One region of the Exiguobacterium sp. GL_137 genome, then DNA from elsewhere that is predicted to be linked to it. Evidence: a T-box and tRNA genes for the amino acid it is inferred to sense, from the RefSeq annotation. Region 1 holds a T-box; the other holds one or more tRNA genes.

The links. The T-box of region 1 lies ahead of tyrS (tyrosine--tRNA ligase). A T-box ahead of a tRNA ligase gene usually reads a tRNA of that ligase, here a tRNA-Tyr.
Region 2: it encodes a tRNA-Tyr, which carries the amino acid that the T-box ahead of tyrS (tyrosine--tRNA ligase) is inferred to sense. The anticodon was not compared.

The regions. Positions count from the first base shown of each region.
Region 1 covers NZ_CM174406.1:2,216,241-2,230,928, forward strand. The annotation lists gene AC3IRK_RS11650 (acetate kinase) at 170-1,381, opposite strand; gene AC3IRK_RS11655 (class I SAM-dependent methyltransferase) at 1,502-2,410, opposite strand; gene tpx (thiol peroxidase) at 2,514-3,020, opposite strand; gene AC3IRK_RS11665 (NAD kinase) at 3,185-4,000, shown strand; gene AC3IRK_RS11670 (amidohydrolase) at 4,036-5,595, opposite strand; gene ezrA (septation ring formation regulator EzrA) at 5,663-7,369, opposite strand; gene AC3IRK_RS11680 (GAF domain-containing protein) at 7,589-8,074, shown strand; gene rpsD (30S ribosomal protein S4) at 8,300-8,899, shown strand; gene AC3IRK_RS11690 (biotin transporter BioY) at 9,015-9,542, shown strand; gene tyrS (tyrosine--tRNA ligase) at 9,592-10,839, opposite strand; T-box leader at 10,888-11,089, opposite strand; gene AC3IRK_RS11700 (transglycosylase domain-containing protein) at 11,240-13,906, shown strand; gene acsA (acetate--CoA ligase) at 14,037-14,688, opposite strand, start outside.
Region 2 covers NZ_CM174406.1:682,261-696,948, reverse strand. The annotation lists gene glgD (glucose-1-phosphate adenylyltransferase subunit GlgD) at 1-530, opposite strand, end outside; gene AC3IRK_RS03680 (glucose-1-phosphate adenylyltransferase) at 544-1,704, opposite strand; gene AC3IRK_RS03675 (transglycosylase domain-containing protein) at 1,910-3,685, shown strand; gene AC3IRK_RS03670 (DUF5366 family protein) at 3,687-4,253, opposite strand; gene trmL (tRNA (uridine(34)/cytosine(34)/5-carboxymethylaminomethyluridine(34)-2'-O)-methyltransferase TrmL) at 4,497-4,970, opposite strand; gene AC3IRK_RS03660 (methylated-DNA--[protein]-cysteine S-methyltransferase) at 4,970-5,455, opposite strand; gene queG (tRNA epoxyqueuosine(34) reductase QueG) at 5,445-6,590, opposite strand; tRNA gene AC3IRK_RS03650 (tRNA-Gly) at 6,678-6,748, opposite strand; tRNA gene AC3IRK_RS03645 (tRNA-Gly) at 6,789-6,859, opposite strand; tRNA gene AC3IRK_RS03640 (tRNA-Leu) at 6,864-6,944, opposite strand; tRNA gene AC3IRK_RS03635 (tRNA-Cys) at 6,980-7,053, opposite strand; tRNA gene AC3IRK_RS03630 (tRNA-Gly) at 7,060-7,134, opposite strand; tRNA gene AC3IRK_RS03625 (tRNA-Gln) at 7,143-7,214, opposite strand; tRNA gene AC3IRK_RS03620 (tRNA-His) at 7,225-7,297, opposite strand; tRNA gene AC3IRK_RS03615 (tRNA-Trp) at 7,311-7,381, opposite strand; tRNA gene AC3IRK_RS03610 (tRNA-Tyr) at 7,386-7,469, opposite strand; tRNA gene AC3IRK_RS03605 (tRNA-Phe) at 7,497-7,572, opposite strand; tRNA gene AC3IRK_RS03600 (tRNA-Asp) at 7,580-7,655, opposite strand; tRNA gene AC3IRK_RS03595 (tRNA-Met) at 7,667-7,740, opposite strand; tRNA gene AC3IRK_RS03590 (tRNA-Glu) at 7,752-7,826, opposite strand; tRNA gene AC3IRK_RS03585 (tRNA-Ser) at 7,848-7,938, opposite strand; tRNA gene AC3IRK_RS03580 (tRNA-Asn) at 7,965-8,039, opposite strand; rRNA gene rrf (5S ribosomal RNA) at 8,046-8,161, opposite strand; rRNA gene AC3IRK_RS03570 (23S ribosomal RNA) at 8,255-11,170, opposite strand; rRNA gene AC3IRK_RS03565 (16S ribosomal RNA) at 11,337-12,898, opposite strand; gene AC3IRK_RS03560 (nucleotidyltransferase-like protein) at 13,240-14,109, opposite strand; gene AC3IRK_RS03555 (YgzB family protein) at 14,244-14,606, shown strand; gene perR (peroxide-responsive transcriptional repressor PerR) at 14,621-14,688, opposite strand, start outside.

The DNA of each region.
Region 1 (14,688 bases):
GTTTAACTTTCGTTTTCACGTTTTTTATATGACAAACCTTGTAACAAACGTTTTTATTACGAGAAATCATCTCACCTGTTTTCACTCCGTTGAGATGATTTTCTTCAAACAAAAAAACGCCTGAATACAACTTTCGTTGTGATCCAGACGTTTGCTCAAAAAGATTTAATTATGCGTTTTGCTCGACCAATCCACCGATACGAACCGTGTCACGGGCAATCATCAATTCTTCATTCGTCGGAATGATGATGACTTTGACCGGTGAATGCGGATAGTTGATGAACAATTCTTCTCCGCGTGCACCGTTGTTGAGTGAAGGATCCCAATAAACGCCCATGAATTCAAGGCCACGTAAGACACGCTCACGGATCGAATCCGAGTTTTCACCGACACCTGCTGTAAAGATGATGGCATCGACGCCATTCATCTCTGCTGCATACTGACCGATATAGCCATGAATCCGGTTAGCGAAGATTCGTAACGCCATTTCCGAACGGTGATTTCCTTCTGTCGCTGCAGATTCAACATCACGCAGGTCACTTGAAAGACCAGAAAGACCGTAGATGCCTGACTCTTTGTTCATGACATTTAGAACGTCTTCTGCTGTCTTGCCGGTTTTCTCCATCAAGAATGGGATCAAGGCTGGGTCAAGCGAACCAGAGCGCGTTCCCATCGTGATTCCTTCGAGTGGTGTGAAGCCCATTGTTGTATCAAGTGATTCTCCGCCTGCGACAGCTGCGATCGATGCTCCGCTACCGAGGTGACATGAAATCAGACGCAAGTCTTGTAATGGACGGCCCAACAATTCAGAAGCACGTTCCGTGACATATTTATGGCTTGTTCCGTGGAAACCGTACTTCCGGATGCCGTACTCTGTGTAGTATTCGTACGGAAGACTGTACAGGAAGTTTTCTTCCGGCATTGTTTGGTGGAAAGCTGTATCAAAAACAGCGACTTGCGGTACTTCCGGTAAAATCGCTTGGAACGCACGAATTCCGATCAAGTTTGGCGGAATGTGTAACGGACCGAGCTCCGTGTAAGATTCGATGTCTTGCATGACTTCTTCTGTAATGACAACAGAGTCCGCATATTTTTCTTTACCGTGTAACACACGGTGTCCGACACCTTTGATCTCATCATACGATGAGATGATGCCGAATTCCATGAGTTTCTCAAGTGATAATTCAACTGCTTCTTTATGTGTCGCAAGCGGAAGAACATCCGTGTATTTCTGTCCTTCGCCATATTTAATCGTAAAGATGGCATCGTCTTTTCCGACGCGCTCTACTAAACCAACTGCAATCATCGTTTCATTCGGCATCTCAAGTAATTGGAACTTCAGTGACGAACTACCGGCGTTTACTGCCATAATCTTTGCCATGATTTATTTCCCCTTTTCCATTCAAATCGATCGACATTCACATCTGTATGAGTCTTGCTCTTTTTCTGTTCTACACTAGAATAGTCAAATTAACGACAGATTTCAATCACTTTGCGCATTTCATTTTAATTCTGTGTTAATCCATTCATCAATCTGTTTCACCATCCCGCCGAAGGCACGGGCGTCGGTAAACGATGGCAACTCGGCCAACAATGCCTGTTTTGGCATCGTCATACCCGCCAAGTGGTTCCGGACAATCAAATAACTTTTAGCTGCTTGTTCCTGCTTGAACATCGTCAACGGTAACTGGAGGATTCCGACGACATGGGCTTTTGTTTCGAAATATTGCTTCAGCTTACCTTCTGTATCATGTTGAAAGAGTCCGTTCGGAATGACAAACACTCCAAACCCGCCCGGTTTCACATAATTCATTGCTTGTTCGATCAACAGGAAATGGCTGTAACTCATACCTTCATCCCGTTTTAAAACGTATGTTTTCGAGACTTCTTCATCCGGATAATAGCCGATCGGCAAATCTGCCATAGCTAAATCGACCGGATCAAGCAAAAGCGGACGCAAAGCATCCTGATGCGTATAGTTGACCGGATAATCCATGAGTTCAGAAACAGATGCCGACAATCGAATTAATGTTTCATCCACCTCAACGGCTTCGGCAACCGTATCTTTCGGAAGTTGACTGAGGACAGCATGCAACATACCGCCTGTCCCGCTGCCAAGATCCAGCAGACGGACATCCTCCTTCTTGATTAGTTTCCCGATTAAATAACCCGCAAACAATGCGACGCTGTCCGGTGTCGGCAAGTGATTCGGTTGTGCCTGTTTCATTCCTTCGAGAATGGCAAGTGATACGGCTTTTCGGACGGTTTCCGGTTCTACGTTTTCCGTATGCCGTTCATTCAAACGGTCGATGACTTCCGTCAGACCTTCAAGGTACGGCATGTCTAAATCACGTTCTAATTTACGCGTTTGCTGTGTCAATTCTTTATATAATTTTTCTAGTGATTCCATGTGTGTTCCATCCTTTCAAAACGAAACGGCCCCCGCACTTCTTGGGAGCCGTTCTTTCTCATTACTTTCATTGTAGCGGTTTTACGCCGTTTGTAAACCATTCTTACTTCGTTGTTTTGGCTCCTTTGGCAGCCGCAAGTGCTGATTCAAAATCAACTTCATTCGTTGACTCTTCTAGATATTCCGCATAAACGACTTCATTTGCTGCGTCGATGACGAAGACCGAACGAGTCAGTAAACGAAGTTCTTCGATTGCGACTCCGTACTGTGTACCGAACGAAAGATCACGGTGATCTGACAGCGTCACGACGTTGTCGAGTCCACTCGCCGCACACCAACGACGTTGTGCAAACGGTAAGTCGTTTGAAATCGTCAAGACTGTTACACCTTCAATAGCCGCTGCTTCTTCGTTGAATTTACGTGTTTGGGCATCACAGACACCTGTATCGATTGATGGTACGACACTGATAATTCGAACTCCTTCATACGTATCGCGTGTCACCGGTGAAAGATCGTTTGCTAATACTTCGAAATCCGGTGCCTCTTGTCCGATTTCAACAGGTGTTCCGATTAATGTGATTGCGTTCCCTTTAAATGTTGCCATGTAAATTCCCCATTTCCCGATAGATTCATATGTCGTTTTCCATTCTACTATAGAAATGCCACCACGGTAACACAAGATTTCTGCCCGCACTTCGAGCTGGCAGTACCGATTTTTGTCAAAGACGGGTATAATAAAGGAGTTCATGAAACGCTTTCAAGGGGGAATTGACCATGGCTCGAAACAATGTCTACCTGTATTACCGTAACAAACAAAGACACGAGACGCAGGTACGTAAACTGATTGAAGTAGGAAATCGGTATGGACTGAATGTCGTTCAGAACCACAAACAAGCCAACATCATTGTCTCGATCGGCGGAGACGGTGCCTTCCTTCAAGCGGCACGCTTTACAGGATTCCGGGAAGACGCGATTTATGTCGGTTTTGCCGAAGGACCGAACTCATTTTATTGTGACTTCGATATCAACGATCTCTCTTCGGTTGAAGCCATATTCAAGGAAACCGGAAGCCGTGCTTCTGAAGGTGAAATTGAAGTCCGTCGCTATCCGCTCCTCGAAGCTTCAATTAACGGTGGACCGGGTATGTTGTGTCTAAATGAATGTTCCGTTAAGTCGAGCATCATCAAGTCGCTGGCAATTGAGGTCTATATCGACGGGTTCCTGTTTGAGACATTCCGCGGGGACGGTATGGTCATCTCGACACCAACCGGTTCAACGGCTTACAACAAATCATTATCAGGGGCAATCGTTGATCCATTAATCCATTGTCTTCAAGTCAGTGAGATTGCTTCCGTCAACAACAACCGGTACCGGACACTCGGATCGGCATTCCTCTTGAATCGCGGTCGTAAGTTGTCTTTACGCATCATCGAAGATGGCAACGACTATCCGATCATCGGAATGGACAATGAAGCGCTCAGTTTAAAACGGACAGATTCCGTCGATATTCAATTATCGGAAAAAGAACTCAAGACCGTTAAATTAACGAATAATACATTTTGGCATAAAATCCAACGTTCTTTCCTGTAAAACAAAAAAACTGCCGATTGGCAGTTTTTTTTATTTTAATTCATGACTGGTGTCGCCTCAAAAACAGTTCTTCCTGCCTGAACAGTCTCCAGCAACCGGTTGGTTAAGACAGCTTCCCCGCTTAACATGTAGAAATCCTGTTCAAAGATGACGAAGTCTGCATCGTATCCCGGAAGCAACATTCCTTTTCGTCCATGTGTATCGGTTGCGATATGTGGATTTTTCGTGAACAACAGCAGGGCTTCATACATTGATAATACTTCGTCCGTCTTATTGATGTTACCTGCTGTCCCCGTCGTCGCAGCATACAAGGCACGCCGGACATCCGGACTTGAAATCGGCGCATCGGATCCACCGCACAGAAGCGCTCCCGTATCCGCAAGAGATTTCAGCCGATAGGCCCAGTCCAAGCGATTCAACCCGAGTCGGTCTTGCGCAAAATCAGCATCATCGAGCAGGAAGACCGGTTGGACATCGATCAAGACCGGCAATTTTCGAATTCGTGCCAACAACTCCGGACGTACGACCGTTGCATGAATGATTCGGTCCCGTGCCCCTTTTGGAGCCGGGTATTTTTCAAGGACGGCTACGAAACGTTCGATCGCCAAGTCCCCGATGACGTGTGCCGCTACCGTAAAGCCGTAACTCCGGGCCCGTTTGACGAGTTGTTCCAACTGTTCCGGAGAATGGACTTCGATGCCGCGTGTCGTCGCATCATCCGAATATCCTCTGCCAAGCAGTGCCGTCCGTCCTCCGAGCGCCCCGTCGACGAACAGTTTCATCGCACCGGTCGACAACGTCGGCGGCAGGACGGGATTCAGTTGAATAAGTTGATCAATGACTAAATGATGAACGAGCAGATGAGCATGGAATCCCGTTTCTTCCGTCACTTCCCGGTATGCTTGCAAGACTTCTTCTAAATCGCCATGATACGCCAAATCTTCCGTATGCGCAGCAACAATACCATGACGGTACAAATCTTTAATGGCTGACCGCAACGAGGATTTATTCCGCTCGACTGAGCCCGATTGCAGGGCATACAATGGTTCGATCGCCGCATCATAAAGAAATCCGTCCGCTTCTCCCGATTCGAGTAACCCGATTTTCCCACCTTCAATGACGGTTGACGCTTTGTATCCCAACTGTTTGAACAAAACATCGTTGACGAGTACGGTATGCCGATCCGTCCGCTTCAACAAGGCCGGTTCTGTCGGAAAGAGCTGATTTAACCATGCTTTCGTCGGTGCCCGGTCAAGCTTCGTTTCATCGTATCCTTCTGCCACATGTAATCCGTTAACGGCTTCTGCCTCGACGAATGCTTTTCCCAATTCCGCTAACGTTGCATAACGCGACGCATCCACACGTCCGATGGCTTCACCGTATCCGATCAAATGAATATGTGCATCGGTGAAAGCCGGATAAACCGCTTTCCCGTTCAAATCAACGATCGACAGAATCCGTCTTCCAAACCGCCGTCGTAACTTGCTTTCTTCACCCATGGCAATGATCCGTTCTCCTTCAATGAACATCGCCGAGTGAATATCTGTTTCGTGCGTCATCGTTCGAATGATTCCGTTTACGTACAGTTTCCCCATCTCAATCGCTCCCTTTTTTTACAAAAACAGGGTGACCTGGACGGCCACCCTGAATTGTCAGTGATGATTATGCATGCATCGTTTCCGGTTGACCACATGCTTTTCGAATACGTTCAATCGAATTAGGATCAAATTGTTGCAGTACTTGTTCTCCTAACGCAATCGTCCGTTCATAGTCTCCTGCAAGGAACTTCGTCTCAGCAATCGTCAACGACATATGTATCTCGTTATCTTGTCGGCGGAATCGATTGGCGTATTGAACGAGCCGTTCTGCATAAGTGACTTCGAATACTACTTTATCTATCCGTTCTTGCAATGTTTTAAACGTTCCGTTGACATCTTCGCTTTGGGAAACGATGTAATGGACGTTAAACGGTAACTCTTCGAGCCGTGTTTCAAGCGTCTGCAGCGAACGACTTGATGCTTGTAAAGCTTCTTCGACGTCTGCAGGGATTTTCGGAAGACCGAGTCGTTTTAAGCGCAAGCGGATGGTCGATAACAATTGTCGCCATTCGGCAACACGTTGACGGACTTCTGTTTCTTCTTTCCGTAACGCCTGCAATTCAACCGCGAATCGTTCGTATTGAAGCATCAATTGTTCTTCCAATCGGACAGCATCCCGCATTTGATCTTCCAGCATACTGAAGGGGATGATCCGGCTTGCAATCGATTCATCCAAATCTTTCGCTGCTCCAAATAACATTTCTTCATCCCGTTGAATCGATTCGTAATGTTCTCCTAAATCTGCCGAAATCTCATAGTTTTCCCGCAACATGCTGAATTCTTGTGCCAATTGATGAACCTTTTCACGCATCCGTAATGCTTTTTGCTTCAATGATTGATTTTCTTTTTTCACATGGTGCCGGGCATCGACTTCACGACGGAACGTATCGTACATTTGGTCGATATCTGAAGCAAGTTGCTGCACCTGCTCTTCAAGTCCGTTAATTTCAAGGAATTCGAGCTTCTTGACGAGACTCAAACGTTGTTCTTCAAATCGTTTGATATCAGATTGCATACCGAGTGGTTCAAGCGGATACCCATCTAATGTCATCTCTTTATAGCCGGCTCCGAGCTGATCAATGCGCTGTCTCAATTCGTGAGCGAGTGTCTTCCACTGCTGTGGAATCACTTCGACGAGTTGACGTGTTTCTTCTACTTTTGTTTCAAGTAACAAACTTGTCTCATAGGCTTTCGTCACTTCACCCGCTTCTTCAAAGGCAACCATCTCAATCCGTAACTGGTCAATCTGTTCCGCCTGTTCTTCCAATTTAGGTAACGCAGGTCCGAATGACGTCGCCTGCAACAATAACGATTTACGAATTTGACTGGAGTTTGTTTCGCCTTGTGCCTTAAGCTCCGCCAAGACCGATTGATTTGTCTTGAACGTCGACATGTCTACCAGCATCCCATCAATTAATCCCTCGAGTTCGGCAATTAATTGTTCTGTTACCTCCAGATCATTTTTAACCGCAACAAACCGGTAACGATCCAGCCCTTCTTCCGCTCGATATAATGTCTCATCGATTTGTGCGACGTGGACTGTCACTAACTCCTCCCATGCCTGATGCCAGGAAGTGAATTTCGTCTCCGTCTCACCCGCCATCGGGAGTTCCTTCAGTTCTTGCAACTCCTTCGGAATCGACGCGCTGATGATTCCTTGTTTCCGAAGATCAAGTTCATCGATTTTCGTATAATATTTTTTCCGACTGATCATGCTAAACAGCATGACGAGTAATACGATGACGATGACACCAATCACCCATGCCCACATTTGCTACGACCTCCACCCTATCAAGCGACTTTATATTTTGAGAAATTCGCTTTAATCTTATCCTTATAATAGTATAGCGCAACCGATTTGCATAGATTTACTCGGGCTTTTACTAATTTCTTCCGAATTTTTAGCCGGGTTTCTTGAAATCAATTGTTTGTCAGTCGTGTGAAAACCCGATAAGATGATTAAAATATGATTTTTCAGGAGGAATTCTATATGTTTGAGACAACGACTTATGATGGTGACCGGACAAAACAATACGAAATGCTGAATAAACAGCTTGATGCGTTACTGACTGGGGAAACGAATCAGATTGCCAACCTTTCAAATGCAAGTGCCTTACTCGGTCAATTTCTCGACCGGACGAACTGGGTCGGGTTCTATTTAATGGACCCGGAACAAAACGAGTTGGTCCTTGGTCCATTCCAGGGACTGCCGGCGTGTGTCCGGATTCCGCTCGGACGGGGAGTTTGCGGAACAGCCGCTCAGGATCAAACAACACAACTCGTCATGGATGTCCATGCGTTCCCGGGACATATCGCCTGTGACGCAGCAACTAATTCGGAAATCGTCGTGCCGTTGATCAAAGACGGAAAAACGATCGGCGTCCTCGACATCGACAGTCCTGAACTCAACCGCTTCGACGAAACGGATCAAGCCGGTCTTGAAGCATTCAGCGAAATTCTTCTTCGCCATATTTGATTGACAGCAGGAATCAGCAGACGTATACTTGTAAAAGTGCAGAAATGATAACGATAGCGGTCAAATCGCTTACGTATCACATTTCATGACTCGGCTTTGCCGGAGGGGCATCGTGTAACTTTGCTATCAAGCGAGGGTGCCACATCATGAAATGGGCGTAACGTGGGTTTGATGGCGTTATTATTTTTATGCAAATAATAACGAACACTAAGGAGGAGTCTTATTATGGCTCGCTATACAGGTCCAGCTTGGAAACTTTCACGTCGTCTCGGTATCTCACTTACTGAAACAGGAAAAGAAATCGCAAAACGTCCGTACGCTCCAGGACAACACGGTAACAGCCGTCGCAAAATGTCTGAGTACGGTCTCCAACTTCAAGCGAAGCAAACGCTTCGTCACATGTACGGAGTAAACGAACGCCAATTCAACCGTATCTTCAACGATGCTGGCAAAATGCCTGGTATCCACGGTGAGAACTTCATGTTCTTACTTGAAGCACGTCTTGACAACGTTGTTTACCGTATGGGTATGGCTCGTACACGCCGTGCTGCTCGTCAGCTCGTCAACCACGGTCACATCCAAGTTGATGGCGCTCGCGTCGACATCCCGTCGTTCCGCGTGAAACCAGGTCAAACGATCTCAGTTCGCGAAAAATCAAAGAACTTTGTCGTTATCAAAGAAGCACTCGAAGTTGCACCAGCAACTAAAGACTTCGTTACTTTCGATGCTGAGAAGCTCGAAGGAACGTTCGTCCGTCTTCCAGAGCGTTCTGAATTGAACGATCAAATCCAAGAACAACTCGTCGTTGAGTACTACTCACGTTAATCAGTTGTTTCAAGCATCCACTCCGGTGGGTGCTTTTTTTGTTTCCCTTTTTCACGTTTTGTGTTAACCTTTATTTTATATTGGTTAACACAAAACATAGAGGACGTGTCATCTTATGAAAACAAAAGATCTTACATTTATCGCTTTAGGTGCTGCCATCATTTCTGCGGTCAGTTTACTGCCGCAACTTCAACTCGTCGGTCCGGTACCAATCACGCTTCAAATGCTCGCCATCATGACGGTCAGTGCCATTCTCGGTGCCAAACGCGGTGGACTGGCTGTCCTGATCTTCTTATTGCTTGCCGCTGCCGGTCTTCCCTTACTTGGTGGAAAAGGAGGACTTGCCCCATTCGTCGGTCCGACCGTCGGTTATCTGATTGCGTTCCCGATTGCCGGTTTCTTCATCGGTCTCGTCGCTGAAAGGACACGCCGTTTCATTCCGCTATTCATCGGGATGCTCGTGTTTGGACTCGGACTCGTTTATCTGCTCGGCACGTTCGGTTTGATGGCCGTCTTGCATCTGTCGTTCCTCGATGCCCTGACAATCAACATTCCGTTTATTCTCGGTGATGTCCTAAAAGCGTTGCTCGCAACAACGATCGCCGTCCGTTTGCTTCCCCTTCGCCTGTTCCGTGTCGCTTAAACAAAAAAAACAACGCTGACGAAATCGCCAGCGTTGTTTTTTATTCGCTTCAAGCGTGCTCGAGCACGAAGTATTTCTTTTTCCCACGACGGATGATCGTGAAATCACCAATCGCATCTTGTTTCGTAATCTCTTTTGTCAATTCCTGTTCTCGGTCCCCATTGATGTAAATCGCACCGTTTGTCACATCTTCGCGTGCTTGACGCTTCGACGGACTGATTTGGGCTTCGACAAGGATGTCGACCAGGTTTGTTGCCTCTCCCAGTGCGAAACGTGGCATTCCTTTGAAGGCATCGGCAATATCTTCTGCTTTCAACGATTTGATTTCACCGCTGAACAATGCTTTTGTAATCCGTTCCGCTTGTTCGAGTGCCTCTGCGCCATGAACGAGAACTGTCATTTCTTCTGCCAACCGGCGTTGTGCAACTCGTTTTTCAGGTGCCGTCTCGACTTCCTGTTGAAGGGCGTTGATTTCGTCAGGTGTCAGGAACGTAAAATATTTTAAGAACTTGATGACATCAAGGTCATCGACGTTGAACCAAAACTGGTAAAACTCGTACGGTGTCGTTTTATCAGCATCGAGCCAAACTGCTCCACCGGCCGTTTTCCCGAATTTTTGACCATCCGATTTCGTAACGAGCGGCACTGTGATTCCGAAAGCCTTTTGGTCATGACCGACGCGGCGAATCAATTCCATTCCTGCCGTGATGTTTCCCCACTGATCACTTCCACCGACCTGCAGGCGACATCCTTCATTTTCGTACAGCTTCAAGAAATCGAACGATTGAAGCAACATGTAGGAGAACTCCGTGAACGAGATTCCGTTTTGCAGACGTGAGTCAACGGAGTCTTTCGCCAACATGTAGCTGATCGGGAAATGTTTCCCGATGTCGCGCAAGAAATCAATGATTGTCAAATCCTTTGTCCAGTCAAGATTGTTTGCAATCGTTACGGGATTTTCGCCATCAAGCGGCAAAAAGCGTGACAATTGTCCTTTAATCCGGTTGGCGAATTCTTCGACGATATCCGATGTATTCAATGAACGTTCTGTCGATCGGCCACTCGGATCACCAATCATTCCCGTTGCCCCTCCGACTAATCCAATCGCCTGGTGTCCCGCTTGTTGGAAACGTTTTAACACAAGAATCGGCAATAAGTGTCCGATGTGGAGTGAATCTGCTGTTGGATCAAATCCAGTGTATAGTGTCGTCGGACTTTCAAGTAATTCTTTAATTCCTTCTTCGTCCGTCATTTGACTGATCAATCCGCGAAACTCTAAATCTTCCAGTAACGTCATCTGTCTTCCCCCTAAAATAGTCTAAAAAAAACCGTCCCCTCGTCTGAACGAAGGGACGGAATATTCCGTGGTACCACCCTAATTGCATGAACATCATGCCACTTAGATTGCCGATAACGGGGCAGACCGCCTGATTTCTCAAGAAGCTCCTGGAAGCGTAATTCATGAAGCGCTATGTCCTAGTTCGCAGCACCACTAGGTCTCTGATACAGGGAGCGGTTCATTACTTTTTTCCAATCACAGCTGATTCTACTATACGTTTGATTAAGATGTTTCCATGATACGTTGAAGCAGAATCCACTGTCAAGCCATTTTCTAATACTTCAGTTATGGTATAATACGTCTATCTGTGATTTAATGTTAATTTACACCCAAGTTTAAGATGTAAAGGAGATCATTTATGCGCGAGAACTGGTTCAAGTTTTGGAATCATCCCCGGACGAAAGCCGTTCGGCACTGGTCGAATATCACATACGACGTATCTTGGAATATCATTTTATTCCTCATCATAGGGGTCTTGTTAGTCGGAAGTTTTTCTGTCGGAGCAGCGGGCGGTTATTTCGCTTCGCTTGTCAAAGATACAAAAGCACCGAAACTGACAGAAATGAAACAACAAGTAAACAGTTATGCCATTACGAGTGAGATTTATTGGGGAAGTGGCGAAAAGCTGACGAACATTGCCACGGACGAAGAACGTCAACCTGTCAATATTAAGGAAATTTCTCCTTATCTGCTCGATGCTGTCCTATCGACAGAAGATGTTGATTTTTACGAGCATGATGGAGTCGTACCAAAAGCTACATTACGTGCCGTCTTACAAGAGGTGACGAACTCGTCTTCCCGGACAGGCGGAAGTACGTTGACACAACAGTTGATCAAAAACCAAATCCTCACGAATGAAGTCTCGTTTGAACGGAAAGCCAAAGAAATCATTTTGGCTCTGCGTCTCGAAAATGCGATGACAAAAGATGAGATCCTGCAAGCTTATCTGAATGTCGTTTCGTTTGGTCGAAATTCACTGGGACGAAATATCGCCGGAATCGAAGCTGCGTCACGTGGTGTGTTTAACAAACCGGCCAAAAAACTGACGTTACCACAAGCTGCTTTCCTCGCAGGTATTCCAAAAAATCCTTACTACTACACACCTTACCTTCAAGGTGGAGTGGTCAAAAAAGATTTGACGCCGAGTACCAACCGGATGAAAACGGTCTTAAAGCGAATGTATGTCGCGAAAAGCATTACAAAAGCACAATATGAGAAAGCTGTAAAATACGATATTACAAAAGATTTTTCTAAAACATCAAAACGTTCACGTGATACGTATCCGTATGTCTATGATTTAGCTGAAAAAGAAGCACTTAAAATCATGACAAGCTATTTCATGAAACAGGACGGGATCAAAGAAGATGAGGTTAAACCTTCTGAACTTGCCGAAGTCAAAGCCAATTATCGGGATCAGGCATTGATTGCGATGCGACAAGGCGGATATAAAATTCATTTGACACTGGATAAAAAGATTCACGAAGCGATGCAAACACCGGCTAAAAATGCGTCGAACTTCCCGAGTGCGCCGCAATACAAACAAGTCGTCAATCCAAAAACGAAAAAGACAGTCACGAAAAAAGATCCGGAAGAAACCGCTGCTGTCATGGTTCAAAATGAAACAGGTCGGATTTTAGGATTTGTTGGTGGACGTTATACGGATGGAACAGCCGATGACTTCAACCGTGCTTTCCAGGCGAAACGTCAAATCGGTTCGACTGCTAAACCAATTCTTGTTTATTCGAACGGAATTGAAAATGGATTAATCACACCGGCATCGACCATTAATGACGAAGAGTATTATTACCAGACCGTTCCGCGTCAACCCGGTGATAATCCAATCAACAATGAAGGCGGACGTTACCGTGGAAACGTCACCGTACGCGAAGCATTGGAACTGTCTCTAAACGTTCCTGCCGTTAAAACGTACGAGAAGATGAATATGTCGAATTCGATTCAAAAATTAGTCGATATGGGAATTGAAATTCCGGATAATATCCGCTATGCCCCATCTGCCGCTTTAGGAACGATGGAAATTACACCAGTTGAACTTGCCGGAGCTTATGCAACGCTTGCCAACTACGGTGAATACGTCAAACCGTATGTCATTTCGAAGATTACGAAAGACGGTAAAAACATCTATAAAGCAAAATCAAAGAAAAAGCGTATCTACCAAGATCGTACCGCTTATTTGACGCTTGATATGATGCGGGGTGTCTTTGATAAAGGAACGGCGCAATATGCCAATTCATTACTCAAGGTACCTGGTGATTGGGCAGGTAAAACCGGGACGACCAATGAAATCAAAGACTCGTACCTGGTCGGTTCAACACCTGGTGTCACCCTTGCCGTCTGGACCGGACATGACCAAAACAACTCATTGATGGGTGCAACCACGTACTATCAACGGACACAAAATCTTTGGGCTCAAATGGCGAATCTGACGTATAACGCAAACAGCAGTTACTTTAAGTCAGGTGCCCGATTCAATCAGCCGGCCTCTGTCAGTGCAGATGACTTCAAAAACACCGGTCGTTTCAAAGAGGAAGACCAAAAGAAAAAAGAAGCGGAAGCAAAGAAAAAAGCAGAAGCAGAAGCAGAAAAGAAAAAACAAGCCGAACAAGATAAAAAGAAAGCGGATGAAGCAAAAGCCAAAGCGGAAGCGGATGCCAAACAGAAAGCGGACGATACAAAAGCCAATGCCGACGCGGATGCTAAACAGAAAGCAGACGAAGCAAAAGCGAAAGCCGATGCGGATGCCAAACGCAAAGCAGACGAAGCAAAAGCGAAAGCCGATGCGGATGCCAAACGCAAAGCAGACGAAGCAAAAGCGAAAGCCGACGCGGATGCCAAACGCAAAGCAGACGAAGCAAAAGCGAAAGCCGACGCGGATGCCAAACGCAAAGCAGATGAAGCAAAAGCGAAAGCCGACGCGGATGCCAAACGCAAAGCAGATGAAGCAAAAGCGAAAGCCGACGCGGATGCCAAACGCAAAGCGGATGAAAAGCAGAAAAACGCTGAGTAATCCAAGTTCCGTCACTAAAGCATCGACTCTAAAAGAGTCGGTGTTTTTTTAGTTTCCGTTCAAAACAAAAAACAAGACCACCTACTTCCGCTTTCTCCGGAAATAAGTGGTCTGTTTTTATAAGATAAACTTAGTCTTCCATCGTCGAAAGATCTCCTGTTTCAAGATTCAATTCCCAAGCCTTTAAGACACGGCGCATGATTTTACCGCTGCGTGTTTTAGGCAGTTTATCGCGGAAGTCGATTTCGCGAGGAGCCGCGTGGGCTGCCAGCCCCTCTTTAACGAATTTTTGGATTTCTTGTTTAAGTTCTTCTGTCGGCTCATATCCATCTCTTAGCGAAATGAAAGCTTTGATGATTTCACCACGAACCGGATCCGGTTTCCCGATGACACCCGCTTCTGCAACAGCCGGATGCTCAACCAAGCGACTTTCTACTTCGAATGGTCCAACACGTTCTCCGGCAGTCATGATCACATCATCGACACGACCTTGGAACCAAAAGTAGCCTTCATCGTCCATATAGGCCGAATCACCTGATACATACCATCCTTTGAAGAAATACGACTCGTATTTTTGTGGATTGTTCCAAATTTGACGCATCATCGAAGGCCATGGTGTTTTTAACGCTAAATTCCCCATCCGGAAAGGAGGCAACTCGTTTCCTTGATCATCTACAATCGCTGCTTGCGTTCCCGGAATCGGTTTCCCCATCGATCCTGGTTTGATATCCATTGATTTGTAGTTACAGATCATCATAGCACCCGTCTCCGTCATCCACCAT
Region 2 (14,688 bases), 1.5 Mb from region 1:
GAACCGATTGCCGTCACACGGTTCTGTTCACTAAAACGAATCGGACGACAATAGTTACACGGCAAATCACGCTTCGTATAAACGACCGTAATATCGGCATTGGATGATTTATGTTCACGCAGCACATCGCGATAATCAACAGCGGATAAAATATTTGATCCTGTAATCACGACGTAGTTCTCTTTACTGCGTAAAAAGAAGTCGCGGTGTAAATGGAAGTTTGATAAATCACCACGGAATTCATGGGCATCTTGTGATAAAGCCGGCGGGAAGATGTATAATCCGCCGTTTGACCGGTCCAAGTCCCACTCTTTGCCGGATCCAAGATGATCCATCATGGCCCGGTATTTTTCAAGTGTAAAGACACCGATATTCGCAATCTCATTTTGAACCATGTTTGTTAATGTGAAATCGATGAGTCGATAACGACCTGCGAATGGTACGGCAGCCAAGTTGCGGTGTTCCGTCAATTCTTTAAAGAATCCTTCTTCACCGCTCAGATTGATGACTCCTAGTAAATCTGTTTTCATCGGTACTTCCCCCTTATTGGATCGCTTCTTTGATGACTTCATTTTTCGGAATGACACTGTTCGCTTCGATGACAAAGACTTCGCCGTTCGGTGTTCCGATTGTTGCCCCGTCTTCTACGACGACGCCGTCTGCGAGAATCGCCCGGTGAATCGTGACGTCTTTACCGATCTTAACGTTCGGGAAGATGACCGAATCCTTCACAAGTGAACCTTCTGCGACGTCAACGCCGTAAAAGAGAACCGAATGATTGATTTCGCCTTCGATATGGCATCCTTCGTTGATGATCGAAGTATCGATTGAAGCATTGTTCCCGATGTACTGTGGTTGTTGATTTGGATTGACGGAGTGTACTTTCCAAGACGGTTCATACAAATCAAACTCCGGATCCGCTGCAAGTAAATCCATGTTGGCTTCCCAAAGTGATTGGATTGTTCCGACGTCTTTCCAGTATCCCTTGAATTTATAGGCACGAATATTTAGGTTTTCAAATAGCATGTTCGGAATGATGTTTTTCCCGAAGTCAAAGCTTGATTCTGCATCCCCGGCATCTTGAATCAAGTGACGTTTCAAGACATCCCAGTTAAAGACGTAAATTCCCATCGAAGCCAGGTTTGATTTCGGATTTTCCGGTTTTTCTTCAAATTCATTGATTCGAAGATCTTCGTCCGTATTCAGGATCCCGAAGCGCGGTGCTTCTTCCCAAGGGACTTCGCGAACAGAAATCGTGACGTCTGCTCCCCCTTGACGATGTTCCTCAATCATTTTTTCGTAATCCATTTTGTAGATGTGATCCCCTGACAATACAAGCACATAATCTGGATCGTATTGGTTGATGTAACTCATATTCCGGTAGATGGCATTCGCCGTTCCTTCATACCAGTTTTTCCCGTTTTGGGCTTGGTATGGTGGCAGGATCGTTAATCCACCGTTACGGCGGTCAAGATCCCAGGCACTTCCGATTCCAAGATAGCGGTTCAGTTCAAGTGGTTCATATTGCGTCAAGACTCCTACTGTGTCGATTCCTGAGTTCGTACAGTTAGATAACGGGAAATCAATGATTCGATATTTCCCTCCAAACGCGACCGCCGGTTTTGCAGTGTGTTTCGTAAGTGCTCCTAGACGTTTTCCTTCTCCGCCAGCAAGCAACATCGCGACGACATTCTTTTTAGCCATTTCGTCCCCTCCAGTTTGTGCTCTTTTTGTCCATCAATCATGTGTTTTAATTTATACAGATACTCTTATATACCCACCTTTTCTCTTTTTAATATAACATTCCTGCAAAATAGGTTTATTAAAATACAAATTTCTTAAATTTTTCTACTGTTTTCTCCATAAAAGACCGATAATAGGAATGAAATGCCGTTTGAAAGGAGTTTTCATGAGAATCACGACCGGATACACCTTAGTGTTGGCTTTAGCTTTTAGTTTAGTACTAACACTTTTTTCAGTTCGTAATCAGTTGGATCTTGCCCAGGATTTATTCCGTTGGGCAGATCAAAAAACGACTGATCGCCCCCTCGCATCGTATCAACCGATTACTGTCACGTACCAAAAAGAACGCCTCGAGCTTTATGACGGGTTACGCCGGAATGATTTGAAAGCAAATGCTTTACCGCCAAAGGTCGAGCAGGCTTTCATTGCAATTGAAGACCGGCGATTTTATCAACATGACGGTTATGATATCACCGGTATTTTGCGAGCGTTTACAGAAAATCAATCCGGCGATAACAAAGGTCAAGGCGGGAGTACCATCACCCAGCAACTGGCACGGATGACTTATCTTTCCACAGAAAAAACCTATACTAGAAAAATAAAAGAAATTTTGATTGCGATCGAATTGGAACAAAAATATTCAAAAAAAGAGCTTTTAACGGCGTATGTCAATCAAGCTTATTTTGCGAATAATATCTACGGCATCGAACTCGCAGCAACATCCTATCTTGGAAAACATGCAAAAGATTTAAACTGGGCGGAAGTCAGCTATTTGGCTTCGATTCCAAACAATCCGTCTCTTTACAATCCATTGCGGTTTCCGAAAAATACAAGCAAGCGCCAACAACGCATTTTAAAAGCTTTGCAGCAGACGCAAAACATTTCAAACAAAGCCCGGAAGCAGTCGGTCAACCTTTCGTTTCATAAGCCGACCATCCGGTATCCTGATTACATTGATGCCAGCGTATCAGAAGCAATCCGCCAAACAGCCGCTTTAAAAAATTTGAGCATGTCACAGGCTGAACAGTATTTACATCAACATGGCGCCGTCATTCAGACTTATCTTGATCCGGCAGAACAGACGCGGGCCAAACAAGCGATTCAACAACTCCCCCAACCGATTGAAGGCGCTTACGTCGGAATCGATGGAGATACACGTGGTGTAACAGCACTTGTCGGCAACAAGTCCAATGTACCGGGACAGCTCAACCGGGCGGTTCAGTCTTACCGTCAGCCTGGGTCAACGTTGAAACCATTACTTGTTTATGGTCCCTACCTTGAAAAGACGAAAAAAACATTAACGAGTCGATTGGACGGAAGTCCTGTTTGTTTTGACGGGTACTGTCCGCAAAACAGTAGCAACCGGATTCTCGGAAGCGTGACGATTGCTGATGCGATTGCTTACTCCTACAATACACCAGCCTTACGTGCTTTTTCTGTTTCGTTTAATGAAGGATTGAAGACGATCCGACCGTTCCGGTTCAGTCAATGGACGGAAGAAGATAATTCCTACAACAGTGCATTAGGCGGGTTGAAGTATGGCGTCAGTCCACTTGAACTGACTAGTGCCTATACAACCTTTGTCAATGATGGACTTTACAGTCCCTCTTCGATGATCCGCACCATCACGACGGATCAGGGAGCACTTTACCGGCATACGATGTCAACGGACCGGATCTGGTCGAGCCGGACAAACCAATTACTGCGCAAAGGGCTCCACAACGTCATGACCTATGGAACAGGACGCTTGGGTTATGATTCTAATCCTGCCTATACAGGAGGCAAGACCGGTACGACAAACGACAATAAAGACATGTGGTTTGTCGGCATAAAGAATCAACATGTCGGAGGAATCTGGCTTGGGGCAGATATTCCCCGTGCCTTCCCAAGCGAAGCGAACAGTACATTACAGGTCAGAACGTGGGCTTCGATTGTCCAATGACTTATTTCGTAAACAAAACGGCTTGTCCTAGCGAATTGAACAAGCTCAGTCCGACCCAGGTCAATCCGGCCAGTAACATGCCCCATGCCAGAAAAAGAAATACCACTAGTCCGATGGCTCCTGCAGTGGAGGTCATTTTACTGATTTGAAACACGTAAAAGAAAAAATAGATTAAAAAAGAACTTGCCAGTACGAGACAAACTAACGGGAACGATGTCATGAATGCAAAACTGATGCATCCTCCGATCAACAGGAGAATACTGCCGGGGCGTAACATACTCAATGTCGTTCCCACCTGTTCTTTGATGAAAAACGCAAACCCAAGCTGATTAATCGTATCGGAAATCAGTTTCAAAGAACTGAAGATCATGAAATAAATGATTAAAAAGCCAAGCCATACGAGCAACTTCGTGTTACGTGCACTAAGTATTTGTAGTAGCTCGTCGTACACCCCGACGTCATTCAACCACGTCAGTGCAAGCTCAGACGTAGCAATCGCAAGAGACGTACTGAACAGCAGGATGCTGATCAGAGGGGCATAACTCAATAAGTAGACGTTCGTCCGCATTTCGAATCTCCATTCATAGAAATTTCATATGTAGCACACAATTACACTTACAAGTATACTATAATAGATTATATCGGTTATTGAGACTAAAGGGGGAAGCAAAAATGGCATTTATTTTAATGGTAGGCGTTAGCCTCGCTTTCTTGACAGCGATTTTTACTGCAGGTTACAACAAAAAACCTGAAGGTAACGAATAAAACAAATCCCCCTGCCCGTTCATTCGGGTCAGGGGGATCTGTTGTTTTACAGTAGATTCGCATATCCTTGTTGCCGGAGTGCTTCATACACGATGATGGCAGCCGTGTTCGAGACATTGAGCGAACGAACAAGATTCGATTGCGGAAGACGGATGCAACGATCCAGATTCTCATCAATGACGTTTAACGGTAATCCTTTTGTTTCGCGTCCGAAAACAAAAAAGTAGTCTTCTTCAACGTTCGATAAATCCACTTGGCTTGGATATTTTTCGCCATACTTCGTGATATAGTAGAACGTCCCATCCGGATGTTTATCCCACAACTCTTCCAACGAATCATGATACCTTACATCAACGAACTCCCAATAATCAAGACCTGCCCGTTTCAACTGTTTATCATCCGTTGAAAACCCAAGCGGTCGAATTAAATGTAAGACTGAATGCGTCGCTGCGCATGTCCGTGAAATATTACCTGTATTTTGTGGAATTTCTGGTTGATACATGACGACGTGAATGGCCATTAATTCTTCTCTCCTAACTCATGCGCAAGCAGCGCTTCTTTATGGGCAATGCCACTGGCAAAACCCGTCATTTTACCGGATGCCCCAATAATCCGGTGACAGGGATAAATCAAAGCGATTGGATTCCGATTCAAAGCACCTCCGACTGCACGGGCCGCCTTTTCGGAACCAATCATTCGTGCCAGTTGTCCATAACTTGCTGTCTGGCCGAACGGAATCAATCTCAATGCTTCCAAGACACGCTGCTGGAAGACGGTCACTTCTAGCCGGCAAGGAACGTCATCCAATGCGCCCGGCTGTCCTCGTTCATATGCTTCAAGTGCATCGGCTAGAAAATCAGGCAACGGTGCCTCATAATAGGCAGCTTCGTCAAGATATTGCTTCAGACGATTCATGTCATGTCCAAAATCGAGATAGACGACTTCCTCTTCTTCCCACCCGATAACCAACTCACCAAACGTATAGGTCAATTTTTTATACGGCATGCCCGCTCCCCCATTCCTCAAGCAAACGATTCCCTTCCACTTGAACATCTTCCGCAGAATCAGTCAACAGACGCCCTTGGATATAGTCTTTTGCTTCTTGACCGGCAATCCGACCAATTGCCCAGACGGCAAGGGCTCGCATATCTTCCCGCTGATCGGTTTCAGCCATCACTCGCAAAGCCTCGAGTGCCGTCTGGTCTTGATAATGTACGAGCGCACAGACGGCGTTACGTTGAATTGGTTTTTTCCCACGCCATGCACCCGATAATGAACCAAACCGTGTTTTAAATTCACGATTACTAAGAGAAAGCAACGGAATGAGTAACGGTTTGACCTGTTCCGGATCAGGTTGCAGTTCGCTGTGTTGTGTGGCATGTTTTTTCCGGTTGTATGGACAAACTTGCTGACAGGTATCACAACCGTATAAACGATTTCCGAGGGCATATCGGAAATGTTCAGGAATCAGAGTCTTCGTTTGCGTAATGAACGAGATGCAACGTTTCGCATCGATGACACCCGGTTCAATCAGTGCATCCGTTGGACAAGCATCGAGACATTTATTGCAGGAACCGCACAACTCTTCGACCGGCTCATCCGGAGGCAGATATTGATCTGTAATCAATTCTCCTAAATAAAGATAAGAACCATGTTCCTCGCTAATGATGGAACAGTTTTTCCCGCTGAATCCGATCCCTGCCCGTTCGGCGACCGCACGATCGACCAGTTCTCCCGTGTCGACCATCGAACGTGATCGAGCTCCGGGGATCAGTTCTTGAATTTTTTCTTCCAGCAATTTCAATCGCTGCTTCAGAGCCTGATGGTAGTCCAGTCCCCAAGAAGAACGTCCAAAGATTCCGCGCCGTTCCCCTTCTTTTCCACGCGGAGCATCCTTGAGCTTACTTGGATAAGCGACGGCGATTGCGATGATGGAGACGGCATCATCCAGTAACAGCGTTGGTGTCGTCCGCCGTTCAAGATCGGGTTCTTCAAATCCGGAAGCATATCCTTTTTCTTGTTGTTGAATGAGACGCTGTTTCATCACCAAAAAAGGATCCGCTGTCGTAATACGGAATTCATCGATACCAATTTCTTTGGCATACCTCTGCAATTCTTTTTTCAACAATTCCCCCTGCATCGTATCTCTCCTTTCGCTTGTTTATCTCCATGCTAAACAAAAAGAGCAAAGTGTCAATTAAAAACGACACGTTGCTCTTTTCAGGTAAGCGGGTGAAGGGAATCGAACCCTCATCATCAGCTTGGAAGGCTGAGGTTTTACCACTAAACTACACCCGCATAATCAGGTGAATCTTAAATGAGATCGTACAAAGGTAAAAGCGGGTGAAGGGAATCGAACCCTCATCATCAGCTTGGAAGGCTGAGGTTTTACCACTAAACTACACCCGCAAGATACCGGTGGTCGGAATCGAACCGACACTCCAAAGGAACACGATTTTGAGTCGTGCGCGTCTACCAGTTCCGCCACACCGGCACAATCTCTTGCAAAACTATTCAATTAAGAATTATTGGAGGCGCCAGTCAGAATCGAACTGACGATAGAGGAGTTGCAGTCCTCTGCCTTACCACTTGGCTATGGCGCCATTTATTGGAGCGGAAGACGGGATTCGAACCCGCGACCCCGACCTTGGCAAGGTCGTATTCTACCACTGAACTACTTCCGCACAAAAAGCTGGGCTGGAAGGGATCGAACCTTCGCATGCTGGAATCAAAATCCAGTGCCTTACCACTTGGCCACAGCCCAATAATAAAAGGGCGACTGATGGGAATTGAACCCACGAATGCCGGAATCACAATCCGGTGCGTTAACCACTTCGCCACAATCGCCATAATAATAAAACAGGGGCAGCAGGAATCGAACCCGCGCTGACGGTTTTGGAGACCGTAGTTCTACCGCTAAACTATGCCCCTAAAGTGGTGGGGGGGGGCGGATTCGAACCGCCGAACCCGAGGGAGCGGATTTACAGTCCGCCGCGTTTAGCCACTTCGCTACCCCCCCACAAATGGGAAAACATTAAAAATCATATGGTGGCTTTGGACGGAATCGAACCGCCGACACGAGGATTTTCAGTCCTCTGCTCTACCGACTGAGCTACAAAGCCTTAATAATGGCGGTCCTGACGGGATTCGAACCCGCGATCTCCTGCGTGACAGGCAGGCATGTTAACCGCTACACCACAGGACCGTATGTAATAATTGCGGGGGCCGGATTTGAACCGACGACCTTTGGGTTATGAGCCCAACGAGCTACCAGACTGCTCCACCCCGCGATGATAAAAAATGGTGACCCGTACGGGAATCGAACCCGTGATACCGCCGTGAAAGGGCGGTGTCTTAACCGCTTGACCAACGGGCCATTTTATAATTGAAAATGTTATGGCGGAGAGCAAGGGATTCGAACCCTTGAGACGCTTATGACGCCTACACGATTTCCAATCGTGCTCCTTCGGCCACTCGGACAGCTCTCCATTGCATGTGGTGAAGAAGTAATAAATGGCTCCGCAAGTAGGATTTGAACCTACGACCTACCGGTTAACAGCCGGTTGCTCTACCACTGAGCTATTGCGGAACGATCGCCTGGCAGCGTCCTATCCTCACAGGGGGAAGCCCCCAACTACTTTCGGCGTTCAAGTGCTTAACTTCCGTGTTCGGCATGGGAACGGGTGTGACCACTTGGCTATCGCCACCAGACATCTATCATCTTAACATTATGTTTCCATAACGTCAAGCGCTTTTTTGAAAGGCTCGCGCCCTCAAAACTGAAGTCATCAACAATGCATCTGCTAGAACAAGGCCTCGACCGATTAGTATCACTCAGCTCCGCATGTCGCCATGCTTCCACCCGTGACCTATCTACCTCATCGTCTCTGAGGGGTCTTTCTTGATTACTCAAAGGGAAATCTCATCTTGGAGGGGGCTTCATGCTTAGATGCTTTCAGCATTTATCCCGTCCGCACGTAGCTACCCAGCGATGCTCCTGGCGGAACAACTGGTACACCAGCGGTGCGTCCATCCCGGTCCTCTCGTACTAAGGACAGCTCTCCTCAAATTTCCTGCGCCCACGACGGATAGGGACCGAACTGTCTCACGACGTTCTGAACCCAGCTCGCGTACCGCTTTAATGGGCGAACAGCCCAACCCTTGGGACCTACTCCAGCCCCAGGATGCGATGAGCCGACATCGAGGTGCCAAACCTCCCCGTCGATGTGGACTCTTGGGGGAGATCAGCCTGTTATCCCCAGGGTAGCTTTTATCCGTTGAGCGATGGCCCTTCCATGCGGAACCACCGGATCACTAAGCCCGACTTTCGTCCCTGCTCGACTTGTAGGTCTCGCAGTCAAGCTCCCTTCTGCCTTTGCGCTCTACGAATGATTTCCAACCATTCTGAGGGAACCTTTGGGCGCCTCCGTTACTGTTTAGGAGGCGACCGCCCCAGTCAAACTACCCGCCTGACACGGTCCTCCAGCCGGATGACGGCTGCGAGTTAGAGACTCTATGCATGAAGGGCGGTATCCCAAGGGTGACTCCTCCGAAGCTGGCGCTCCGGTCTCGACGTCTCCCGCCTATCCTGTACATCATGCACAAAGCCTCAATATCAGGCTGTAGTAAAGCTCCATGGGGTCTTTCCGTCCTGTCGCGGGTAACCTGCATCTTCACAGGTACTATGATTTCACCGGGTCTCTCGTTGAGACAGTGCCCAAATCGTTACGCCTTTCGTGCGGGTCGGAACTTACCCGACAAGGAATTTCGCTACCTTAGGACCGTTATAGTTACGGCCGCCGTTTACTGGGGCTTCGGTTCAAAGCTTCGCTTGCGCTAACCCATCCCCTTAACCTTCCAGCACCGGGCAGGCGTCAGCCCCTATACGTCATCTTGCGATTTAGCAGAGACCTGTGTTTTTGCTAAACAGTCGTTTGGGCCTATTCACTGCGGCTCTACTCATGTAGAGCGTCCCTTCTCCCGAAGTTACGGGACCATTTTGCCGAGTTCCTTAACGAGAGTTATCCCGCGCGTCTTAGAATTCTCATCCCGCCTACCTGTGTCGGTTTACGGTACTGGCACCTTCCACCTCACTAGAGGCTTTTCTTGGCAGTGTGAAATCGTGACCTTCGTCCCTACGGGACTCCGCATCGTTCCTCGACTTTGATGCCTGACGGATTTGCCAATCAGACGGTCTCGAAACTTACACATGCACTTCCATCCGCATGCGTCACTATCCTCCTGCGTCCCCCCATTGTTCAAACGGTGGATCGGTGGTACAGGAATATCAACCTGTTATCCATCGCCTACGCCTTTCGGCCTCGGCTTAGGTCCAGACTAACCCTGAGCGGACGAGCCTTCCTCAGGAAACCTTGGGCTTTCGACGGAGGGGATTCTCACCCCTCTTTTCGCTACTCACACCGGCATTCTCACTTCCAAACGCTCCACTGCTCCTTCCGGTACAGCTTCACAGCGGTTTGGAACGCTCCCCTACCATTCCTTACGGAATCCGCAGCTTCGGTGGTATGTTTAGCCCCGTTACATTTTCGGCGCGGCGCCACTCGACTAGTGAGCTATTACGCACTCTTTGAATGGTGGCTGCTTCTAAGCCAACATCCTAGCTGTCTAGGCAGCGCCACATCCTTTTCCACTTAACATACACTTTGGGACCTTAGCTGGCGGTCTGGGCTGTTTCCCTCTTGACTACGGATCTTATCACTCGCAGTCTGACTCCCGAGTATAAGTTGCCGGCATTCGGAGTTTAACTGAATTCGGTAACCCTGTGGGGGCCCCTAGTCCAATCAGTGCTCTACCTCCGGAACTCTCAACCTCGAGGCTAGCCCTAAAGCTATTTCGGGGAGAACCAGCTATCTCCAGGTTCGATTGGCATTTCACCGCTACCCACACCTCATCCCCGCACTTTTCAACGTGCGTGGGTTCGGACCTCCAGTCAGTGTTACCTGACCTTCATCCTGGACATGGGTAGATCACCTGGTTTCGGGTCTACGACAACGCACTATGGCGCCCCTATTCAGACTCGCTTTCGCTACGGCTCCGCCTCATCAGCTTAACCTCGCGCGCTATCGTAACTCGCCGGTTCATTCTACAAAAGGCACGCCATCACCCATTAACGGGCTCTGACTACTTGTAGGCATACGGTTTCAGGATCTATTTCACTCCCCTTCCGGGGTGCTTTTCACCTTTCCCTCACGGTACTGGTTCACTATCGGTCACTAGGGAGTATTTAGCCTTGGGAGATGGTCCTCCCGGATTCCGACGGGGTTTCACGTGTCCCGCCGTACTCAGGATCCACTCTGGAGGGAAAACAGTTTCAGCTACAGGGCTGTCACCTTCTTCGGCCGACCTTTCCAGGTCGTTCACCTACTGTCTTCCTTTTTGACTCCGTATAGAGTGTCCTACAACCCCGGAGAGCATGCTCTCCGGTTTGGGCTGTTCCCGTTTCGCTCGCCGCTACTCAGGGAATCGCATTTGCTTTCTCTTCCTCCGGGTACTTAGATGTTTCAGTTCCCCGGGTCTGCCTCACGCTACACTATGTATTCATGTAACATGTCCCATCCCATTACGGATGGTGGGTTCCCCCATTCGGAAATCCTCGGATCAAAGCATACTTACTGCTCCCCGAAGCATATCGCTGTTCGTCGCGTCCTTCATCGGCTCCTAGTGCCAAGGCATCCACCGTACGCCCTTCATACCTTGATCTAGCATTTTGGTATTCTAAGAACACACGTCTAATGACATGGTTATAAAAAATTTGATGTCTTGTTGATGTCTTCAGTTTTCAAGGTGCGAGTGTCTCTTTCGAGACTGAGAGACGAGCTCTCAAAACTGAACGATGGGCATGTCCCGTAAGGGACGTTTTCCTTAGAAAGGAGGTGATCCAGCCGCACCTTCCGATACGGCTACCTTGTTACGACTTCACCCCAATCATCTACCCCACCTTCGACGGCTGGCTCCTTGCGGTTACCTCACCGGCTTCGGGTGTTGCAAACTCTCGTGGTGTGACGGGCGGTGTGTACAAGACCCGGGAACGTATTCACCGCAGTATGCTGACCTGCGATTACTAGCGATTCCGACTTCATGCAGGCGAGTTGCAGCCTGCAATCCGAACTGGGAACGGCTTTCTGGGATTGGCTCCACCTCGCGGTCTCGCTGCCCTTTGTACCGTCCATTGTAGCACGTGTGTAGCCCAACTCATAAGGGGCATGATGATTTGACGTCATCCCCACCTTCCTCCGGTTTGTCACCGGCAGTCTCCCTAGAGTGCCCAACTAAATGCTGGCAACTAAGGATAGGGGTTGCGCTCGTTGCGGGACTTAACCCAACATCTCACGACACGAGCTGACGACAACCATGCACCACCTGTCACCCTTGTCCCCGAAGGGAAAACTTGATCTCTCAAGCGGTCAAGGGGATGTCAAGAGTTGGTAAGGTTCTTCGCGTTGCTTCGAATTAAACCACATGCTCCACCGCTTGTGCGGGTCCCCGTCAATTCCTTTGAGTTTCAGCCTTGCGGCCGTACTCCCCAGGCGGAGTGCTTAATGCGTTAGCTTCAGCACTGAGGGGCGGAAACCCCCCAACACCTAGCACTCATCGTTTACGGCGTGGACTACCAGGGTATCTAATCCTGTTTGCTCCCCACGCTTTCGCGCCTCAGCGTCAGTTACAGACCAAAGAGTCGCCTTCGCCACTGGTGTTCCTCCACATCTCTACGCATTTCACCGCTACACATGGAATTCCACTCTTCTCTTCTGTACTCAAGCCTTCCAGTTTCCAATGACCCTCCCCGGTTGAGCCGGGGGCTTTCACATCAGACTTAAAAGGCCGCCTGCGCGCGCTTTACGCCCAATAATTCCGGACAACGCTTGCCACCTACGTATTACCGCGGCTGCTGGCACGTAGTTAGCCGTGGCTTTCTCGCAAGGTACCGTCAAGGTACGAGCATTACCTCTCGTACTTGTTCTTCCCTTACAACAGAGTTTTACGATCCGAAAACCTTCATCACTCACGCGGCGTTGCTCCATCAGACTTTCGTCCATTGTGGAAGATTCCCTACTGCTGCCTCCCGTAGGAGTCTGGGCCGTGTCTCAGTCCCAGTGTGGCCGATCACCCTCTCAGGTCGGCTATGCATCGTCGCCTTGGTGGGCCATTACCCCACCAACTAGCTAATGCACCGCAAGGCCATCCCAAGGTGACGCCGGAGCGCCTTTCATCATCAGACCATGCGGTCTGAAGAACTATTCGGTATTAGCTCCGATTTCTCGGAGTTATCCCAATCCTTGGGGCAGGTTCCTTACGTGTTACTCACCCGTCCGCCGCTCATTCCCTTCACTTCCCTCCGAAGAGTTCCGTGAGCTTCCTGCGCTCGACTTGCATGTATTAGGCACGCCGCCAGCGTTCGTCCTGAGCCAGGATCAAACTCTCCATAAAGTGTTTGACTTGCTCGTTGTTGTGACTAGATGTCACATTGACGAAGCTTGCGCTTCATTCATTTTTTGTATCCGAAGATACGTTTTTTGCCTCATCGTTCAGTTTTCAAAGTTCGTCGTGTCGTTTTCAGCGACTTTAATAAGATATCACGGAATAGCTTATGCGTCAACCGTTTTTTTCTCGTTTTTTTCATCGCGTCAATGGCGTGTGCCTGTCGACATGTATTAATATACTATCTCGAGATAATAACGTCAATGCTTTTTAATCATTTTTCTTGTTATTATTTTTTTCTTCTATATATGCTTACTTTATTTAATTTTAAAAAACAAAAAACCGGTCTGTCAAACGACCGGTTCATATGTCACGAGTTCAACTCCAAGTCCTTTCGTACGTTGGTACGAAATCCGGACTAACCCTTTCCGGATGAAGAAATCAATCAAGCTACCTAAATCAACTTTCAATTCTGTCAAACGGCTTTCTTCCATCAATTCTTGCATCGTCCAAGGATGGTCGTGCTCTCGCATGACTTCGAATAAGTATCTGCCACCGGACAATACTTTCGATTGCAGTAAATGCTCTAGTCCGATCAGCGCTAAATGAATCCGTTGTTCCAATGTTTCTTCACTTAACAGTAGTTGTTCATATAATTTGTAGACATCCGGATCGTCCAGTCGCGCCTGCTCCCAAACGACGACTTCCGGATGCGCTCCTTTTTCCAATACGGACAACCGGGCCAAATGATGCAGTGCATGATGGACATGCGTATAGGCATCATAATAATTCCCGCGACTGAACAGATTTCTTCCGTCCTGAAAACGGCGCAGTAGTTTTGCGAATGACAGCGACATCTGTAAACAGCGTTCCGTTTCCGGGAAATTGAGCAGTTGTTTTTTTAAATCTGTCAAATAGTCATTCCGTTCAAAAATGATGGTCCCTTCCGACACCCAATGGACAGCGCGGCGATTCGCATTTAAAATCAACCAACGGGAAAGGACTTGTTCATGCACAAGATGTAATGAAACCCGAAGTGTATCCAAACGATAATGTTTCACTGTCCACTCGATAGAAGGATCTCGGGTAATTACTAAAAGTAAAACATCAAATTGATCGGTCAAAGAGTCTCTCGGTTGCCTTTTTTCAACAGAGATAATGCCTTGCGTCTCCGGATAAGCCGCATATTCTGAATAAATCGTTCGTGTTGCTTGTTCCATTTCCTTCTCACCCTTCTCTACTCCATACTCGTTACTCTGATCATTCGTCCGTTACCATTTTCGACAAAAAATCAATCGTTCCTGCTTCTGACTCGATCCAACAATATGCTAGACTGACTACAGGGGGAATTCATGTGAAAAAACAACGCAAGAATAAAATAAACCGCGCCCGTAACTTGGCAATGTTCCTTGTCTTTGGTGGAATGCTTGTCATGTATGGCGGTCTTTTGTTAAAACAATTCGAAATCATCATGGTCATCCTCATGCTTGTCGGATTTATAATGGTCCTCGCCAGTACGGCTCTCTATTTTTTGATCGGACTCACTTCGACGAAAGCAGCAGTCGTCACCTGCCCAAACTGCGGCAAGGAGACGAAAGTCCTCGGGCGAGTCGATTTATGCATGCACTGCGACGAACCTCTGACGATGGATCGTAACCTTGAAGGAAAAGAATTCGATGAAAAGTACAATAAACACAGTAAACGAGCTCCCCGTTAAGGAAGCTCGTTTTTTTAATGCACGTTTGATTGACACTCCGGACAAGTCCCGTAAACCTCAAGACGATGACGATCTACTTTAA